Regions from separate parts of the Rhizobium sp. Root1204 genome, predicted to be linked through region 3. Evidence: predicted binding sites of a transcription regulator. Region 3 holds the regulator's gene; each other region holds the start of a gene.
The links. Region 3 encodes LexA, which represses DNA repair genes until DNA is damaged. Its sites were predicted from a motif close to TGTTCNNNNTGTGTTCNG; they were not measured.
Positions count from the first base shown of each region.

Region 1: the regulator LexA is predicted to act here: its motif matches at 2,104-2,121, upstream of ASC96_RS02185 (2'-5' RNA ligase family protein).
Region 2: the regulator LexA is predicted to act here: its motif matches at 1,123-1,140, upstream of parE (DNA topoisomerase IV subunit B).

Region 1 is NZ_LMCZ01000001.1:448,667-455,013, reverse strand. It holds gene ASC96_RS02200 (hypothetical protein) at 1-667, opposite strand, end outside; gene ASC96_RS02195 (methylated-DNA--[protein]-cysteine S-methyltransferase) at 832-1,395, opposite strand; gene ASC96_RS02190 (methylated-DNA--[protein]-cysteine S-methyltransferase) at 1,455-1,952, opposite strand; gene ASC96_RS02185 (2'-5' RNA ligase family protein) at 2,205-2,825, shown strand; gene ASC96_RS02180 (succinylglutamate desuccinylase/aspartoacylase family protein) at 3,092-4,150, shown strand; gene ASC96_RS02175 (ArsC family reductase) at 4,470-4,820, shown strand; gene ybaK (Cys-tRNA(Pro) deacylase) at 4,824-5,297, shown strand; gene ASC96_RS02165 (MarR family winged helix-turn-helix transcriptional regulator) at 5,300-5,755, opposite strand; gene ASC96_RS02160 (glutathione S-transferase family protein) at 5,834-6,347, shown strand, end outside.
Region 2 is NZ_LMCZ01000034.1:62,498-68,844, reverse strand. It holds gene ASC96_RS21495 (UbiA family prenyltransferase) at 1-105, opposite strand, end outside; gene ASC96_RS21490 (phospholipase) at 232-1,116, opposite strand; gene parE (DNA topoisomerase IV subunit B) at 1,358-3,436, shown strand; gene ASC96_RS21480 (GNAT family N-acetyltransferase) at 3,542-4,030, opposite strand; gene ASC96_RS21475 (hypothetical protein) at 4,251-4,697, shown strand; gene ASC96_RS21470 (aldehyde reductase) at 4,701-5,723, opposite strand; gene ASC96_RS21465 (DUF2336 domain-containing protein) at 5,843-6,347, opposite strand, start outside.
Region 3 is NZ_LMCZ01000034.1:395,622-401,968, reverse strand. It holds gene ASC96_RS23235 (LysE family translocator) at 1-139, opposite strand, end outside; gene ASC96_RS23230 (APH(3'') family aminoglycoside O-phosphotransferase) at 223-1,011, opposite strand; gene ASC96_RS23225 (TetR family transcriptional regulator) at 1,150-1,755, opposite strand; gene ASC96_RS23220 (SDR family oxidoreductase) at 1,832-2,746, shown strand; tRNA gene ASC96_RS23215 (tRNA-Asn) at 2,820-2,894, opposite strand; gene ASC96_RS34095 (hypothetical protein) at 3,116-3,394, shown strand; gene ASC96_RS23205 (hypothetical protein) at 3,454-3,774, opposite strand; gene lexA (transcriptional repressor LexA) at 4,038-4,748, shown strand; tRNA gene ASC96_RS23195 (tRNA-Cys) at 5,876-5,949, shown strand; gene ASC96_RS23190 (hypothetical protein) at 6,023-6,241, opposite strand.

The DNA.
Region 1 (6,347 bases), on a different contig from region 3:
CGATGACTTCAGCAAGCGCTTCCGCCGCCTCGCCGTTACCAATGGTTCCAGGAGGGACATGAACGGCGTTTTCCATCGCCAGCCACCGTCTCGCGGCCGGCATGGCCGACAGGATGATGTCACGCTCGGACTTTCGCTCTATCTGGCGAAAACCGGAGCGCATGGTGAACGGCGATGCATAGTCGACGGTTTCAGCTTGCCAGGCTTTGAGAAACAGGCTGATGGGAAGCCGGGCATAGGGATAGCCTTGCGGATCGTGCATCAGAACCGAGTGATCATCGATCTCGGCCACGATGAGGTAATGGTCTGCGCCGATAGGGCCTGTCATTCCCGGCTGGTGGCTGAGGTAACCCATCTCGACAGGTCCGATCCAGACCGGCCCATCAGCAAGGGCCGTGCTCAGCGCAAGAAGCGCGGCTTGTGGGTCGTCATTACGCAGCATTTCCGACCGCCAGCCCAACGCGGCCAGGGCATCGTTGAAACTTGCTTCCGGCGTCCAGCCGTAAGGATCGAAAAAGGGAAGCGTGCCACCAACCAACTGCATGCCAAAAGCGCTGCTCGTGGCGAATTCAACGACGCCGATGGATGGCGCATTGGCGCCGAACATCATGGCGAAAGAGTTGGCGTAGCAATAGGGGCCGGAACCGGCATAAGGAATATGCATGATTGTCTCCACGTTCTGCGAGACACAACAAGAAGGGCAAATTTCGCAAAATTGTCAATGGGTTCCGAAGAAGGAAGCGCGTTCCTTCTGGGCAATCGGCGGCCGGATTGCGATCCATGCCTTCCGATTATTGCCGTGATTGCTACCGTTGCACAAACCGCGGCTGTTTACAGCAGCAACGATTGCTGCGCCGGCTCCGGCGCGCCGGTATGGACCCCTTCCAGTTCCAGCATGCGGACTTTGGAGGTGGCGCCGCCGGGTGCGGAGAACCCGCCGACCTTGCCGCCGGCGGCAAGTACGCGGTGACACGGGATAATCAAGGGCACCGGGTTCCTGGCCATCGCCTGACCGACATCGCGGGCGGCCTGCGGCCCGGCGCCGAGTTCCTTGGCGATGCTGCCATAGGTGGTCGTATGGCCCCAACCGACGCGGCGCAGCGCATGGTAGATCTGCCGGAAAAATTCGTCCTGGCCATCCAGATCGACGGCGACATCCGAGAAATCGATGGTCTCGCCGTCAAAATACCGCCGGACGGCGGCGATGACCTCGTTGATAGCGGGCGTCGGTTCGCCCGCTTCGGCACCTGGCACCCGGCGCAGCACGTTGCGCTCGGTGGCTTCGGCGCTTTGCGCCGGTAATTGGAACCGGGTGACGCCGATATCGTTCCAGGCAATGCCGCAGTAGCCGCCGGCCGTTTTGAAGACGTGATAGGTTTGTGCTTTCTCTGCCATCGTTCCACTCCTTCTATTCCCCGCGCAAGGCAGCAGGGGCAAAAATACGCGGTCGTCCGTCAGGCCGCCGCGTTCAGTCTGTTGCGCTCCAGTGCAAGCAGATATCGCTTGGCATCCAGTCCGCCGGCAAAGCCATGCAGCTGGCCATCCGATCCGATGGCGCGGTGGCAGGGTACGATGATCGACACCGGATTTCTGCCATTGGCCGCTCCCATCGCCCGGTATGCCGTCGGATGACCGATCTGCCTGGCGATCTCGGCATAGGTCCGGGTTTCGCCGAACGGGATCGTCAACAGTGCGTGCCAGGCTGCTTTCTGAAAGCCGGTGCCGGCCAGATCAAGCGGGACGGTAAAGTCCCTTCGGGCGCCTGCGAAATATTCGTCCAACTGCCGTTCGGTTTCAAGCAGAACAGGATGATCCGGGCGTTCCTGTCTTTCGCCCAGCCGCACGCGCTTTGGGTCATCCTTCTCCCAGAGGATGGCAGCCAAGCCGTCACCCCGCGCAACAAGCTCAAGTTTGCCGACGGGGGATGCGATGATTTTATGCACATAGGTCATGGTCGCAGTTTCCCGCAGTTTTCATCATTCCGCCACCCGTTTCTTGCTCTGGAATGGCCTCTCGAAGGTGATGTTGCCGCTGATGCTGCAGGGTCAAATTGGTGCAACGCCGGCCCGCATCCCTTAACGGCGTGTGGGAATAAATTCACAATGTTCCTGTTTTGTTCTTGATCTTGAATTCGACTCGCGTATAGTAGCGACATCCAAAAAGAGATGAGGTCTGCCATGCTTGGAAGAGCCGGAAATGAAGTTGTGCGCAGTGAACAGAAGTCATTTTCATTCGGTCATGGCGGCGGCGCCGCGGCGGCGAAGACCCGCCAGAGACAGGCAGGCGAGCTTGGAAAAAGCAACCTGTTCTTGGCCCTTGTGCCGGAACGGGAGGTTGCATTGCAGGCCGTCGAGACAGGAAGGGACATTGCGCAGCGCTATGGCTTGTCGAAAACTCCCCGCCCGCATGAACTGATGCATGTCTCGCTGAATGGCATCGGCAACTATCCGGACTTCCCGGACGATATCGTCTTTGCTGTCTCCGCGGCGATGGCCACCGTCAAAGCAGCGCCTTTCGAGGTGAATTTCGATCGTGCCATGCATTTTACCAGCGCCAAGGCTGTCGTTCTGGCGAATGCGATCCGCAGCGAGGAAATGATGGACCTGCACGTCCAACTCGCCAAGGAAATGTGGGCGGTCGGTCTGACTTTCACCTACAATCCGCGCTTCATGCCGCATATGACGGTGCTTTATGATGAAACGCCGGTGCCGGAACATTTGCTGGCAGAGCCCGTCCGCTGGATTGCGCGCGAGTTCGTGCTCATCCGCAGTCTCATCGGCAAGAGCGAATATGAATATCTCGATCGCTGGCCGCTGCTGGGTTGAGGCTTCTTTCACCAAACTTGGCCTGCCGGGCGGCAGGTCAAGCGCTTGTCCTGTTTTGTTCGCCTTTCTAAAGGGAAATGAACCGTCTCTTTGTGAAGCCTCGCACGCAACGGGGCTGCGGAGGCTCGCCGCGATGGCGTTTCAGCGATCACGGCGACGGCTGTGGTCATGATGCCGTGCCGCCGGACACGCTGCAATTTTTGGCGTCTTGCACCTGTCGGCCGGAAGCCGCATAAGCCGCTGAAATTGCAAACGGGAGGGTATTCATGGACATTTCTGAAATCGTCATCAAGGGAGATACGCCTGGCGCCGAGTGGCGGCTGCCGGTGATCCGCTTTAAAGGTCGCGATGCTAAGGCGCCGAAAATCTATATCCAGGCAGCCTTGCATGCCAACGAGCTTCCGGGCACGGCACTTCTGCATTTCCTGTGCGAAAAGTTGCGTCAGGCGGATGCCGACGGCACGATCCTCAGCGACATCACGATCGTCCCGCAGGCCAATCCGATCGGCACCGCGCAATCGCATTTCGGCGATCTGCAGGGCCGTTTCGATCTGGGGTCGCGCACCAATTTCAACCGCGAGTTTCCGCTGATCCTCATTGGAGAGCGCGAGACGCTGATCGAGGATCTCGATCGTTATCCGGCAGTCGAGCAGCTGAAGCGTCAATTGCTGCATATGGCGCTCGGCGCCGACCTCATGCTCGATCTGCATTGCGACGATGAGTCCGTGCAATATACCTATGTCGATGAGGCGTTCTGGCCGGAAGCCGCCGATCTGGCATCGGCGCTTGATATGGAAGCCGTGTTTCTGGCCGATGGCGAAAGCAGCGCCTTCGAGGAGGCTGTCGGTTATGCCTGGAAGCATGAAACTGCCGAGAAGGCAAAGCGGCTGCCCGGCCGTCTGGCGGTCACGGTCGAGCTTCGCGGCACGCGCGATGTCTATCCGGACACGGCCCGCAAGGATGCGGACGGGCTCTGGCGCTTTCTAGCCGCTCGCGGCGCAGTTGGCGGCACTGTCGCAGCGCTTGAGCCTTACAAGGGCAAGGTGACGCCGCTCGACAATATCGAGATGATCCGTGCGCCGCAGGCCGGTGCCGTGCTGTTTCACCGCACCATCGGCGATACCGTCGCTGCCGGTGATCTGCTGGCGACGATCGTCACGGCGCCGGGCATGGAAGGAGGCTCGATCGATATTCACGCGCCCCAGGCCGGCCTGGTCGCGACGCGCACCTCGCAGCGCTTCGCACGCCGGCGCGACAACCTGATGAAAATCGCCTGTGACGAGCAGACGAAGGCAGTGCGTAAGCCCGGTGCGCTTGAGGCCTAACCGCGCCGGTGATCTCTGATGGCGTGGCAACATGTTGCCTGAGCTTATGGATGGACAATCGCCGCACCGCTGGCGGTTGTCACTGCTTCTCGATGGACTGAACTGCCGTGCTTTCCCCAAATCCGCAGGCTGCGCTCTACGAAAAGCCGGTGAAAGGTGGCGCGCGCGGGCGCCAGCCACGCCGTCAGAACCGTCGCCGCTCTGCCGTAGCGGATCGGCGTGAAGGCGGGCTGATGCGTCCGGATGAAGATATTCTCAGCCGGGTATCTTCATGCTATCCCGCTTGCCTGCAATGAGGGCCTGCAATGAGGAAAAGTGCATGAGCGTGACCATTTACGGCATCAAAAACTGCGACACGATGAAGAAGGCGCGTACCTGGCTGGACGCTCAAGGGATCGCCTATGATTTCCACGATTACAAGGCGTCCGGTATTTCTCGCGAGGCGCTTGAGCGCTGGACGGCAGCCTTGGGCTGGGAAACGGTGCTGAACCGCGCCGGAACCACATTTCGCGCGCTTCCGGATGCCGATAAGCAGGATCTCAACGAAGACAAGGCGATCGCTCTGATGCTCGCTCAGCCGTCGATGATCAAGCGCCCGGTGCTAGATCACGATGGAACGCTTACCGCCGGTTTCAAGCCGGAGATTTATGCCAGCCTTTTCCAGGGGTAGATCATGTCGAAGAGCACCCGGGCAACGCTTGCGTTGACGAAAGCCGCAGCCGCCTTCACCGTTCATACCTATGATTACGATCCGTCTGCCGACCGGATCGGCATGGCGGCGGCGGAGGCGCTGGGCGAAGAGCCCTGCCGTGTGTTGAAGACGCTGATGGCGGAGGTCGATGGCAAGCCTGTCTGCGTCGTCGTGCCCTCTGATCGTGAAGTCAGCATGAAGAAGCTGGCCGCGGCGTTTCAGGGCAAGTCGGCTAACATGATGAAACCGGCGGAAGCCGAGCGGCTGACCGGCTATCATGTCGGCGGCATCAGCCCGTTCGGGCAGAAGAAACAGGTGCCGACGGCGATCGAGGAGGCAGCCCTTGCCGAGCCGCTGGTCTATATCAACGGTGGCCAGCGCGGCTTGCAGGTGCGGCTCGCACCAGATGAAGCGCGCAAGGCCCTGAATGCGGTCGCAGCCCCCCTGATTGCCTGATCTCAGGCGAGTTTCGACAGCAGCGCCGCAAGTTGGGCCGCATCGCCCTCCGGCAGCTTGGCGCCGACATGCCGCGCGATTGATTTGCCATAGACCTCCCACATCGCTTCGCGCAGGCTGCGGCCCTTTTCGGTGATCATTACCCAGCGGCCCCGGCCGTCGTCATCGAAGGTGCGGCGCTCGACAAGGCCTTCCTTTTCCAGCCTGTCGATCAGGCGGGAGAGATTGTACTGTGCCAGCAGCGTCCGCTCCTCAATTTCGAACGGCCGCAGCCGCCCGTCCGGCGCCCGCGCCAGTTCCCACAGCACATCATACCAGCCGAGCGGCGGCATTCCTGCGTCTTTGAAATCGCGCTCGATCGCGCCAAGCACGCGCTGCTGCGCCCGCATCAGGTTGATCCAGGCCCGGGTGACATCGGCGCTTGGCGCCTGATTGGTATCGGTTCGCTTCTCAGACATAAATGCATTTACATCTATCTTTACGGGATTGGCAAATGACAATATATGCAATTGCATATAAATAACTGGAGACTTGTCATGCACTCGAAAGTTCTCACCCTCATCAGCCATCATCTCTGCCCCTATGTTCAGCGCGCCTCGATCGTCCTGTCGGAAAAGGGCGTCCCCTTCGAGCGGACCTATATCGATCTCGCCGCCAAGCCGGATTGGTTCCTGCGGATCTCGCCGCTCGGCAAGGTGCCGTTGCTGGCGGTTCCGCGCGGCCGTGCCGATGCGATCCTGTTCGAAAGCGCGGTCATCTGTGAATATCTGGAGGAAACGCAGCGTGGCGCACCGCTTCACCCCGCCGATCCCCTGCAGCGCGCCCTGCATCGCGGCTGGATGGAGTTCGGTTCCTCCATCCTCGCCGATCTCTGGGTGTACGAAACGACGGCGGATGTGGCGCGGTTCGAAGCAAAGTGCCAGGTCCTTCGGACGAAGTTCGCCACGCTTGAGCAGGAGCTTGCCAAGGGGCCGTATTTCGCCGGCTCACAATTCAGCATGGTCGATGCGGCCTTTGCGCCGGTGTTCCGCTATTTCGAACTGTTCGAGG
Region 2 (6,347 bases), 330 kb from region 3:
CAACAGAATGATCGCCACGCCCTCCCAGAGCGTGTCGGCAGCAAGCAATGTGCCGTCAAGATCGACGCATAGCGGAATATGCCGCGTTTCTGTCCGAGCATCCATAAGATCAAACCCCGATAAAATATACCCGGGACAGTCCCATGTTCAGCTTTCGAAAGTGCAAACAGCGCTCGCCTTAAGGTTTCAAACTGCTGCGTTGGTTAATGAATCCCGGATATATTCGGTGTTTCAATCCAGCCCGATCCAGTTCAGTGCATCGCGCCAGTCCGTCATACGGACGGGGGTGCCGTGCGACCCTGTCTGGAAAAGGACGATGCGGGCGGGATAGTTCGCTTTCCTCAGCGAGCGGTAGAACGCGATCTGGCCGGACACGGGATAGACAGTATCGGCGCCGCCATGGCTGAAGAATATCGGCAGTTTCTTCTTGTAGGCGGCACTCTTGCTGAAAGCCGCATCAGAGGGACCGCCCATGATCATCATGCCCTTGAGGTCTGCAACAGCCTGCGGATTGCGGGTGAGGCCCCAGCAGATGAAACTGCCCATCGAGGCGCATGAGAGCACGACCGGTCGGCCAGGGGATTGCTGCCGGGCATAGGCAATCAATCCAGCGACATCGGCGACGCCCGCATCATCGAAGGAGCGCATGCTCGGGGCATAGTAGACGCCGCCATTTTCGACAGCGAGGTTCTTTAGCCGGTTGAAATTGCCGCCGAACGACCAGTCATTGGCGCCGAGCCGCCGGTCGCCGCCTCGGCCATGGATGAAGATGACGGTGAATGTCGCGCCCCTCGCAGCACCCACCCGCAGCACATCCAGCGGCCGGGTGGCGAGATCGAGCGTCTCGTTGACCTGCGCGCTCTTGACGCCGAGCGACACATAGGTTCGCCTTACCCGGCGTTCCGGCTCGGTGTCACGAGCGTGGATATCGCGCATCTTGTCGTAATCGACGACGCGGTAATCGCCGCCATCCTCCGTTTCCAGCACCGTTCCATAGGAAAACAGCTCGTCCTTAAAGGGCTTCAGCGGCGCGGCCTGTGCCGGCAAAACCAGGGCGGCCATGACGATTGCGGCAAAAAAGGCACGAAAGGTCAAATGAGTTGTGGACAGGTGCATCCGGAATGTTCCTCTTTTGATCCAAGCCTTGCCATCGGACCTTCCGCAAAGCAACAGTTGGGGCTATTGAAGGCACGATCGGCGTGTTGACGCGCGCGGCTGAGTGATTGGGCTGGCCTGGTCGCTCTCGCGCTGGGAATTTGGCAGAATTCCAGCGATTCGTGCAGACATTCCTGACGGCTCAGTCCGAACCTTGGGCCGGGCCTGAAGCCGCCACCACGGAAAGACATCAAAACAGACTATGACCGACAGCAACGATCTCTTTTCAGCAATGCCCCTGGTACCGAAGCCTGCGACGGATCCCGTCGTGCCAAAGCCGGTTGTTGCCACGCCCGCCGCCGCGCCGGTGGCGGAACAGCGCAGCAGTACCCCGGCGGCGCTGAAGGCCGATGCCGGCGATTACAACGCCTCGGCAATCGAGGTGCTGGAGGGGCTGGAACCTGTGCGCCGCCGTCCCGGCATGTATATCGGCGGCACCGACGAAAAGGCTCTGCACCATCTGTTTGCCGAAGTCATCGACAACTCGATGGACGAAGCTGTTGCCGGACACGCCAATTTCATCGACGTCCATCTCGACGCCGAAGGCTGCCTGTCGGTGACCGATAACGGCCGTGGTATTCCGGTCGAGAACCATCCGAAATTTCCGGGCAAGTCGACGCTCGAAGTGATCATGACCATCCTGCATGCGGGCGGCAAATTCGACAGCAAGGTCTACGAGACCTCCGGTGGTCTGCACGGCGTCGGCGTCTCGGTCGTCAACGCGCTGTCGGACATTCTCGAAGTTGAGGTTGCCCGTAATCGCAAACTCTATCGTCAGCGCTTTTCGCGCGGCATTCCGCAAGGCGGGCTCGAAGAACTGGGCGACGTGCAGAACCGGCGCGGCACGAAGGTCAAGTTCCATCCGGATCCGGAGATCTTCGGATCGCATGCCAAATTCGATCCCGCCCGGCTGTTCCGCATGGCGCGGTCGAAGGCCTATCTGTTCGGCGGCGTCGAAATCCGCTGGTCCTGCGATCCCTCGCTGATCGAAGGTACGGATACGCCGGACAAGGCGGTGTTCCACTTCCCCGGAGGCCTGAAGGATTACCTGCAGGCAACGATGGGCAAGGAATTCACCGTCACCCGCGAAATCTTTGCCGGCAAGACCGAAAAGACCGGCGGCCATGGCGCGCTCGAATGGGCCGTCACCTGGTATGGTGGCGACAGCATCGTACATTCCTATTGCAACACCATTCCGACACCGGAAGGCGGCACGCACGAAGCCGGCTTCCGCATCGCGCTCACCAAGGGCCTCAAAGCCTATGCGGAACTGACGCAGAACAAGCGCGCGGCGATTGTGACCACCGAAGACGTGATGATCTCGGCCGCCGGTATGCTGTCGGTGTTCATCCGCGAACCGGAATTCGTCGGCCAGACCAAGGACAAGCTGGCGACCGTCGAAGCGCAGCGCATCGTCGAGAACGCGCTTCGCGATCCCTTCGACCATTTCCTTGCCGATAACCCGCAAGAAGCCCACAAGCTGCTGGAATGGGTCATCGAGCGCGCCGACGAGCGTGTGCGCCGCCGCAAGGAAAAGGAAGTCACCCGCAAATCGGCGGTGCGCAAGCTGCGCCTGCCGGGCAAGCTTGCCGACTGCTCGCAGAATTCGGCCGAAGGGGCCGAACTTTTCATTGTCGAAGGCGATTCGGCTGGTGGCTCGGCAAAACAGGCGCGCAACCGCTCCAACCAGGCGATCCTGCCTTTGCGCGGAAAAATCCTCAACGTTGCCAGTGCTGGCCGCGAAAAACTCGGCGCCAACCAGCAGATCAGCGATCTCGTCCAGGCGCTCGGCTGCGGCACGCGCAGCAAGTACCGTGAGGAAGACCTGCGCTATGAGCGCGTCATCGTCATGACCGATGCCGACGTCGACGGTGCCCACATCGCCTCGCTGCTGATCACGTTCTTTTATCAGGAAATGCCGGAACTCGTTCGCGGCGGACATCTCTATCTGGCCGTACCGCCGCTTTACCGCATCACCCAAGGGGCAAAGACGCTCTACGCCCGCGACGACGCGCATCGGGTGGAACTGGTCGAGACGGAATTCAATGGCCGCGGCAAGATCGAGATCGGCCGCTTCAAGGGTCTTGGCGAAATGATGCCGGCGCAGTTGAAGGAAACCACGATGGATCCTTCCAAGCGCACGCTCTTGAAAGTCGCCATCGACGAGGTGGATTTCGAAGGCACGCGCGAAGCCGTCGACAACCTGATGGGCACCAAGGCCGATGCCCGCTTCCGCTTCATCCAGGAACGTGCCGTGTTTGCCGACAACCTGGATATCTAGCTCAAAGCCTTCGCAGATCGATTCAACACATTGTGGAATTGATTCAGCTTTCCGCTCCAACTCACGGAGCGGAAACGGTTTTCCCTGAAGTAACCTCGCTCTGCGTCAGGCGATGGCCTTTTCCATGAACAGGCTGAACGGGTCCGGTTGATAGGAACCGAACGGTCCAATCTCGACATAGCCGGCGGTCTTGTAGAGGCCGATCGCCTCCGGCTGATAGATGCCGGTCTCAAGCCGGATGGCCGACAGTCCGGCGCCGCGGCCATGGCCTTCGAGATGCTCGAGCAGCTTGCGGCCGATCTTCAGGCCACGTGCCTGCGGATCGACGAACATGCGCTTGATCTCGGCGCTGCCATCACCAGCATCCACCAGCGCACAACAGCCGACGACCTCTCCCTCATGGCGGGCGACGAAAAAGGAGACGGACGGTTTTTCCAGCGTCGAGACATCGACAAGGTGATTGCTTTCGGCCGGATAAAGCGATTGCGCGTAGGCATCGGATTGATCAAGCAAGTTCTGGACGCCCGGCTGGCGCGGCGATTCTTTTTCAATGGTCAGAGTCACTTGGCGTTGTTCCTTCGCAGATCGATTCATCCCGTTTCCAGTCAATCCTAAAAGTACGGTAGTGAAAACGACAGACGGAAAATCTGGCCATGTACGGCGGCTAACCTCACTCAGAGCAACCGGCAGAAACAAATTGTTTCCAAGCCTTCCCCACTTTGCCTTACTTCCGGAGCAAACGGGCCCTTAGTTCAGCGAAGTCAGAATCGCTCCTTACAGAACGATTTTTCACCGAATTGGAGAGATATCCACGATGGTTCCTGCCCTGATCGTCATGACAATTCTCGGCTGCGACGATAGCGTCAGCCAGTGCCACTACGTCTCGACCGTCAGCGGCACGTGGCAGAGCATTGCCGTCTGCGATGCGGAATCACAGAAACAATTGCCGAAATTCTCCAACGCCAATTATCCGGTGATCGTCGCGGTCTGCGAAACATCCGGCAACACGATGGCAGACGCCAAGGATCCCGCGCCTGTGCCCGCAACGCAGCCTGCTCTCGATCAGGCGCATGCCGTTACGAAGGATGCCGTCCCGACACCACCCACGACCGAACAGAAACAGCCTAGCTTGCCGCGCCGGACATTGGCGATGGTGACAGGAGCTCTGCCCGACGCCTCGGACCTGCGCAATGCGGTGACCAAACCCGTCCACTATATCGAGGACGGCTATTCCTGGGTGGCCCGGAAGTTTACAAAGTAAACCCTATACCAGCCCGGCAGCGATCAGGCTTTCAGCGCTGGCGCGGATTGCCTCGTCCCCTGAACGCGGCCTCCAGCCGAGCAGACGCTTTGCCTTTTCATGCGACACGCGCTGGTCGCGGCCGAGTTCGGCGACGATCAGTTTCAGGCCGGGATCGAAGCGCGAGGCAACGCCCGCCAACCAGTTGGGCAAAACGAATTTCGGCAGTTTTTTCCCGTAGGCTGGAAAGTCCCGTTTCAAGACCCGGGCAATATGCTTGATCGACAGCGCCTCGCCCGCAATGATGAAGCGCTCGCCCGCAGCCTTTGGTATCGTCATGGCAAGAACATGCGCCTCTGCGGTATCGCGCACGTCGACGACAGGCACGCTGAAATCCGGCATGGCGGGATAGCGGCCTTTCAACAGGCTTTTTACCACACCGACCGACGTTCCTGTCTCCGAGCCTAGGATGGGTCCAAGGATCATGCCCGGATTGACGACGGCGAGTTCAAGGCCTTGTTCGTGTGCAAAGGCCCAGGCGGCGCGTTCGGCCAGCGTTTTCGACTTGTAGTAGGGCGTTGCAAGCACGCCATCGACATCGGTCCAGTCCGTCTCCGAAAAAGGCGCCCTGCCCGCCCCATAGCTGATGGCGGCAATGGAGGATGTCAGAACCACGCGGCTGACACCGGCGTTCTTTGCAGCGCGCAGCACGCGCAACGTTCCCTCCCGCGCCGGCAGAATGAGGTCATTTTCATGCCTGGGAACGCGTGAGGGAAAAGGTGACGCGGTATGGATGACGTGCCCAGCTCCTGTAAGGGCATCATCCCATCCGGCGTCTACCGTGAGATCCGCGACAACGAAGGAGAGCTTTCCCTGAATTGCGCCGTCAACCGAGCGGATCGCCGCCTCGATGGCCTGCGCCTTTTTCATCGACCGCAGGGTTCCGCGAACCTCGTAGCCTGCACGCAGCAAAGACGCGGCGACGTGACCCCCGAGGAAACCGCCTATGCCCGTCACAACGACCGGCCTTGTCGTATCGTTCTTCATTGCCACACTCCGCACCTGCCGCACCGATCTTCATCAGCTACATGGTGGGTTTGGCACCCTGTGTCAAAGGCGGACTGTCCGGATTGTTCTGCAACGCGCCAGCGCAGAAGCAGCCAGGGTCAGGCCGCTTCCCGTGCAGCGAGCAATGCATAGTCGCGGGCGGTCTGGCGCTGTTCGGCAATCGTCAGCTTCTCGATGAGGCCGGCAAGTCCGCCGGACGCATCGGAGGCCTGGCTCTTGCCACGCAGTTTAGACAACAGGGCGGCAGAGATGGTGGCCGTCACAGTAGACGAGCCAACCCGGTTTTCCTTGCGCCAGATCAGCACGGCTTCGGCAAACAGGGCGCTGACATCGCGACCAAGGCCCGCACTTTCGAACAGCGCCCGGATGGCGTGGATACGGCCATCCGACAGGATCGAGCGCACGCGCTTGTCGGCGACATCGGACAGGTTGACGATGGCCGCAGCAAAAAAATCGACCTTGCCGGAACACAGGGCGTTCAGAAGGAAGGCTGGCGTCAACCGTCCCGTTACCCTGAGATGTTCGACGAGATTGGGAATCTGATCAGGTTGGGCAGCGCCGGCCATGCCGACGGCCGCCTTGTCACAGGCTTCGCGGGTGATC
Region 3 (6,347 bases):
TACCAAGCGCCGCCATCAGCCCGGACCAGCGGCCGCGAGCAATAGTCTGTGCAGCTGCATACAGCATGGCCGGGCCGGGAATGTAGGCAAAGACAGCCGTAGTAGCGATGAAAGCAACAAGAATCTCGATCGACGGCATAGTCTGCTCCTCTTCCCGGTCATGGTTGTAAGCCTGATCTATACACCATGTTTTTTAAGAAGTCGCGTGGCCGCCGTCTTTCGCTAGCCCCAGGTCAGCGGGTCTAGACGCAGGTAAAAATCGAGCCTTTCCCGGTCGGCAGGTGCGATCGCGTGGAGATCGAACAAACGATTTTGCGCGGTCTGCGCCTCTTCGGCGGTGCGCCAGGTTTCACGGGTATTGCCGGTCAGCAGCGCCAAGTCGACGTAGCGGTCCGCCATGCCCAACCGTCCGAGATCGATCATTCCCGTGCAGCGAAGCGTTTCCGGTTCGATCATGAAATTGGGCATGCAGGCATCGCCATGGCAAACGACGCGATCGAGGCTTTCCTGTGCAAGGCGTTCGGGCAACTCGGCCCGCACTCTGTCGAGCAAGACGTGCGGCGGTGTGTCCTGGTCGCCTGGATCGAGAAAATCCGGATTGACGCCGTCGCGTTCAACAACATCAACCGCCCGGTCGAACATGGTCTGAAGCCCGCGGTCAAACGGGCAATCTTTTACCGGAATAGCGTGGAGATCGCGCACGCGCGCCGCGATCGAAGGCCAAGCCTTGAGAAGGCTCGCTGCTTCGAGCTGGTCTGCGGGAATGCCCGGCACGGCGCTTGTCACGAGGCATGCGACGTCGTCCGACACCTGCCAATCGAGAACGGTCGGGGATCCGATCTTGAAGGGGGCAAGCCATGCAGTGCGCCGGCGCTCGTCATCCAGCAGCGCCACGCCGCTGCCGGTCGCCACTTTGGCATAGGCGCTACCATCGGCGCGCCGAAACAGCGCGTCACCCGATTCGCCGTGATGATAGGCAGTCCACTGGCTTCCGAGAGAAAAGCCCTTCAACTGGGCTGCACGGGATCGATAGTCAGTCACGCGCCATCCCCCCACGACTTGTTTGGCGAAGGCGATTTCACGCCTCAGCCCCACATAGATATTGCGAGCCGCGATTTCACCATCACCGGACAGAAAATGTCCAAGTTTTTACGCGAAATCTCGCTTGCCGGCGACGGCCGGCGAGGGGCGAGGTGAATGGCCGAGTTCGGCGAGAAATTCCTGAAGCTGCGATTCGACATAAGGCACGACCGGACCATTCGCCTCAAATCCCCACCAGAGCAGTGAGCCCTGCCATTGAGCAAGCATCAGCCGTGCGGTCACCTCCGGGCGGTTGGCATTCGTAAAACACGCGCTGAGGGCCCCGACCAGCGTTCGCCCCCAGGCTGCACCCCGAGCTCGCAGTTGGGGATCCCGAAAGTCCTCTCGCAACAAACGCAGGCCGTCGGCATAGACGGCAGCGCTGTCACCATAATTTCCCGACAGAGCGGCGAGCAAAGTAACGGCACCTTGCGGTGTCCTAGGGATTGCTTCGCACAGTTGGATCGTCTCGGCGTCCAGCTGGTCCCAGGCATGCAGCAACGCCTGACGCAGCATCGCTGCCTTGGTCGAAAAACGTTGCACCAGTGTTGAGCCGGACAGGCCGCTTGCCTTGGATACAGCGGCAAACGTCGCCGCCTCCGGTCCCTCTGCGTGGATCAGCGTCAGCACCAGATCAAGCAGGTGCTCGTCGGATAACGTGCGTGGCCGCGGCATTATTTTCCCCTTGCGTTCATTTTATTTATGAACGAACGTTCGGTTATTATCAATTCTAAACGAGGAGGACAATACCGTGGTAAGCAACCTGCAAGGGAAAATCGCACTTGTGGCCGGCGGGACGCGTGGTGCTGGCCGTGGCATCGCCGTGGAACTGGGGGCAGCGGGCGCAACCGTCTACGTGACCGGCCGCACGACACGAACCCGGCAATCGGACTATGGCCGCCCGGAAACGATCGAAGAAACCGCTGAACTTGTGACACAGGCTGGTGGTAAAGGCATTGCCGTGCGGGTGGATCATCTCATCCACGCCGAAGTCGAGGCGCTGATCGCCCGCGTCCGCCGCGACGAAAAGCGGCTCGATATCCTCGTCAACGATATCTGGGGCGGCGAGTATTTGACCGAATGGAACAAGCCGGTCTGGGAACACTCGCTTGAAAATGGCCTGAAACTCTTGCGGTTGGCGATCGATACCCATCTGGTCACCGCCCATTACGCATTGCCATTGATGATCGAGAATCCTGGTGGCTTGCTGGTCGAGATGACCGATGGCACGGCGCAATACAATGCCACCCACTACCGGCTCAGCCCGTTCTACGATCTCGCCAAGACCAGTGTCATTCGCATGGCGTGGGCACACGCGCAGGATCTGGCGCCGCATGCAGCGACATCGGTGGCAATCTCTCCAGGCTGGATGCGTTCTGAAATGATGCTCGACATCTTTGGTGTGCGCGAGGAAAACTGGGTGGAGGCGATAAAGGCCCAGCCGCATTTCGTGATTTCCGAAACCCCACGCTTTACCGGCCGCGCCGTTTCATCCCTGGCTGCGGATCCGGAGCGGGGACGCCTCAACGGGCAATCGACCTCAAGCGGCGATCTCGCCAAGATTTACGGCTTTACCGATCTCGACGGATCGCGGCCGGACTGCTGGCGCTACATGACCGAGGTGCAGGATGCCGGAAAACCGGCGGACGCGAGCGGTTACCGGTAGAACATGAAGGCGGGCGCAGAGGGTACGCCAGAAACCAAAAAGGCCTTGCTTTTTCAGCAAGGCCTTTGGAAATTGGCTCCCCGGGCCGGATTCGAACCGGCGACCTGTCGATTAACAGTCGAATGCTCTACCGCTGAGCTACCAGGGATAATCTGCGGCGGTGTGTGCTGCAGAAGTGAGGCTGCTAATACAAATGCTTTTCCGATTTGCCAAGCGGTTTTTCAAAAAAAATGCACAATCTTGTCTGATTGTGGACAACTCCCCATGTGAGAGTTGAAAGCGCTCCGTTGATTTGCCGGGGATAAACCCGCAGGATTGCAGCGTTCGCAGGCGATGGCGGGTGGCCGGACATTTGGCAGGTGGAATTTGATGGCAGAACAGCGGAAAACAAAAAAATTCGGCATCGATGCCCGCGCCCACGAACTCATCATCGGCACGTGGCGTATGCGGCTGCCGCAATCGCGCCTTTTGCGCATTTCCATCGGTGCCGCGCTGATCTTTGGCGGTATTTTGGGTTTTCTCCCGGTTCTCGGTTTCTGGATGATTCCCCTTGGTCTTCTCGTCCTGTCGCACGACCTTGCCTTCGTCCGGCGAAAGAGGCGGCGGCTTTCGGTCTGGTGGGCGCGCAAATGGCCTGCTTCCAGCTAGGAAGCTGGACGTAAGCCCTTCTCCCGATTCGGCAGAGGCTTGCGCCGGATCCGATCCGCTTATCCGCCTGAGCCTGTCTGTGGCGTCGGGTCCTTGTCCGCAGGTGCCATTTGCGCCGGATCGACCGGAGTTTCCTGCGTGGCCGGAGCGCCATTGTTCGGGGCAGGCAGCTTTTCCTCAACCTTGGTCGCAGCGTCGTTGTCTGTGCTTTCGCCAAACACTTCCGCACCGGCCCAGGCGAGCATTGCAAGGACCACGCCGCAGATGAGTACCATCAGCACCGGCCGGCCCAAAAAGCCTTGACGGGCCTGCACGCCGCTCAATTCCACGGTTTTCTGCATATCGGCATCGGAAGCGCGCTCATCGGTGTATTTCGCCATCAAAGCCTCCTCGGACGGCATCCGGAGCAGGCCGTCCATCGCATTGTTTCGAGATAAACCGAAACGGTACCGGCGGCGCAAAGGTTCCAACAGATAGCTTCCCGCGATGAATGGCAGGCGGAATGCTGAGTGGAAAGGAGCCGCTATGCAGCACGATTTTCTGTTGCGTTGAAAACACTCACGAATTTTAGGGACTTGCGGAACACATATGGAACAGATAGTGTTCGTTCTTGATTTGTTTCTAGATTCTGGAGTGATCGTTCATGCTGACCCGCAAGCAACAGGAACTGCTTCTGTTCATTCACGAAAGAATGAAGGAATCGGGCGTACCGCCATCGTTCGACGAGATGAAGGATGCACTGGATCTTGCGTCGAAATCCGGCATTCATCGGCTGATTACAGCGCTTGAGGAGCGAGGCTTCATCCGGCGTCTGCCCAACCGGGCGAGGGCGCTGGAAGTGATCAAGTTACCAGAAGCCTATACCACGAGCCTTCAGCCAAAGCGCGGCTTTTCACCGAGCGTCATCCAGGGCAGTCTTGGTACACAACCGGCACCTGCCGCACCCGTCAAGGCCGCCGCAAACAACGATACCGTCTCCATACCTGTCATGGGCAGGATCGCCGCCGGCGTACCGATCTCCGCGATTCAGAACAATACGCATGATATTTCCGTGCCGCTCGAGATGGTTGGGACCGGTGAGCACTACGCACTTGAAGTGCGCGGTGATTCGATGATCGAGGCGGGCATTCTCGACGGCGACACGGTCATCATCCGCAATACGAACAGTGCCAGCCCCGGTGAAATCATCGTCGCCCTGGTTGATGACGAGGAAGCGACATTGAAGCGGTTTCGCCGCAAAGGCGCCTCGATCGCGCTGGAAGCCGCCAACCCTGCATATGAGACGCGGATTTTTGGACCGGACCGGGTCAAGATACAGGGAAAACTCGTCGGGCTGATCCGCCGTTATCATTGATCTGATATCACTTCAGCTATGGCAGCTTAAAGGAGTGGGGAAGATTGCGTGATTTGTAGACATGGCTGCAAACCTGTCACCGTCCGGCGCGACGATAGTTTTGCCCCCTGAAAGATAATGCCTTAGCGACCTCATGAACCGACCGGAGCACTCTAAATCATGAGTAGCGGCGGAAATAAGGGACATGATTTTTCCTTCAATACGCCCGATTAACGGGCTGTAAGCCTATGAATTTTCAATGCGGCTTGCGCATCGGCAAATGTTGCCGTTCCCCTATCGCACCCTATTTTTGGAACCTATTTAGTAGGATTTCGTTGACCTATCGGCTCTATTCGTGGACGGAACCCAGGAGGCCAATGTGAGAACCGTTTTTACAAAAGTTTTGGTCGTGGCATTGATGGCCACAGTCATTTCGACTGTTCAGGCACCAGCATCGTTGGCCCAATCCTTGGACATATACATCGGACGCGACAGTCCCGCAGTTGAATACAGAGACCGGCGATACAATAATGAGTATCGTCCGCGCAGCAATTGCAGTGAACGGCAGGCAATCCGCCGTGCCTATCAGTACGGAATGCGTGATCCCGGCATCCGCTCGATAAACCGGCGCCTTGTTGTCGTTGACGGCATTGGACGCCGTGGCGAATACACTGTCTTGAAACTTGCAAACCGCCAGGGTTGCCCGCGCGTCAATTGAGACGTGGACAGATAATGCGGATCGCTCCAGCCAAGAGCTGAACGATTGGCATCGTTAGGGAAAAGGGCCGGCTGCTGCAACGGCCCGCGTTGGCAAGGCGTTAGAAACAGTGCCGTTTCGCTAAGGGCTTTGGCGCTTCATCAATCGAACAGCCGACGGCAGCACTTGCGCACCAATTCACGAATCCGTCGCCCGTCACCTTCGTGAGAATGCGCCCGGCAACAGGGCAGGGACGTGGCGCTTTGACCGGGACGCCGCAATCTCGTTTTCGGCTCCTCGCACACCGGCTTGTTCATCCCCAAAGCTGTGGAAGAAGGGTTCGGAAACGGCATCTCAGAAATGACCAAGAACGTTTTTCAGAAATACCCTCTTGCGATTTGTCTAGGATCATTCTAAACCGCCGCCACAGTTCGACTATTTGAACTGGTGAGGCCTCGTGGCGGAGTGGTGACGCAGAGGACTGCAAATCCTTGCACCCCGGTTCAATTCCGGGCGAGGCCTCCAAACCTTTCTTGCTCCACCAGTAAGACCTTGAAATCAATCGAAAATATAGCGGGTGTGGCAGTCGGTTCCTATTTCACCCCTCCGTCCCGTCCTTGCTTTCGAGCAATTTCGTGCCCATCCCATCACAGTTGATCTTCGATACGGCCTGTCTGGCCAGCCGCGCATGGTCTGCGTTGCGCGTGTAGATCTTGGATGTCTTCCCGTCCTTCCAGCCGAACATCGCTTCCAGCATATAGTCGGTGGCTTCGTTGTGCGCCTGATCAGTTGCCAGCCCCTTGCCTGGCTGAACCATGCGGACACTCTGTTTCCAAGTCCCTTCACTGTGAAAGCTTTGTCGAACTCAGTCCGCACATTGGTGAGCCCGGTGACAGGGTGCAACTCCATCACGGCTTCAAGGA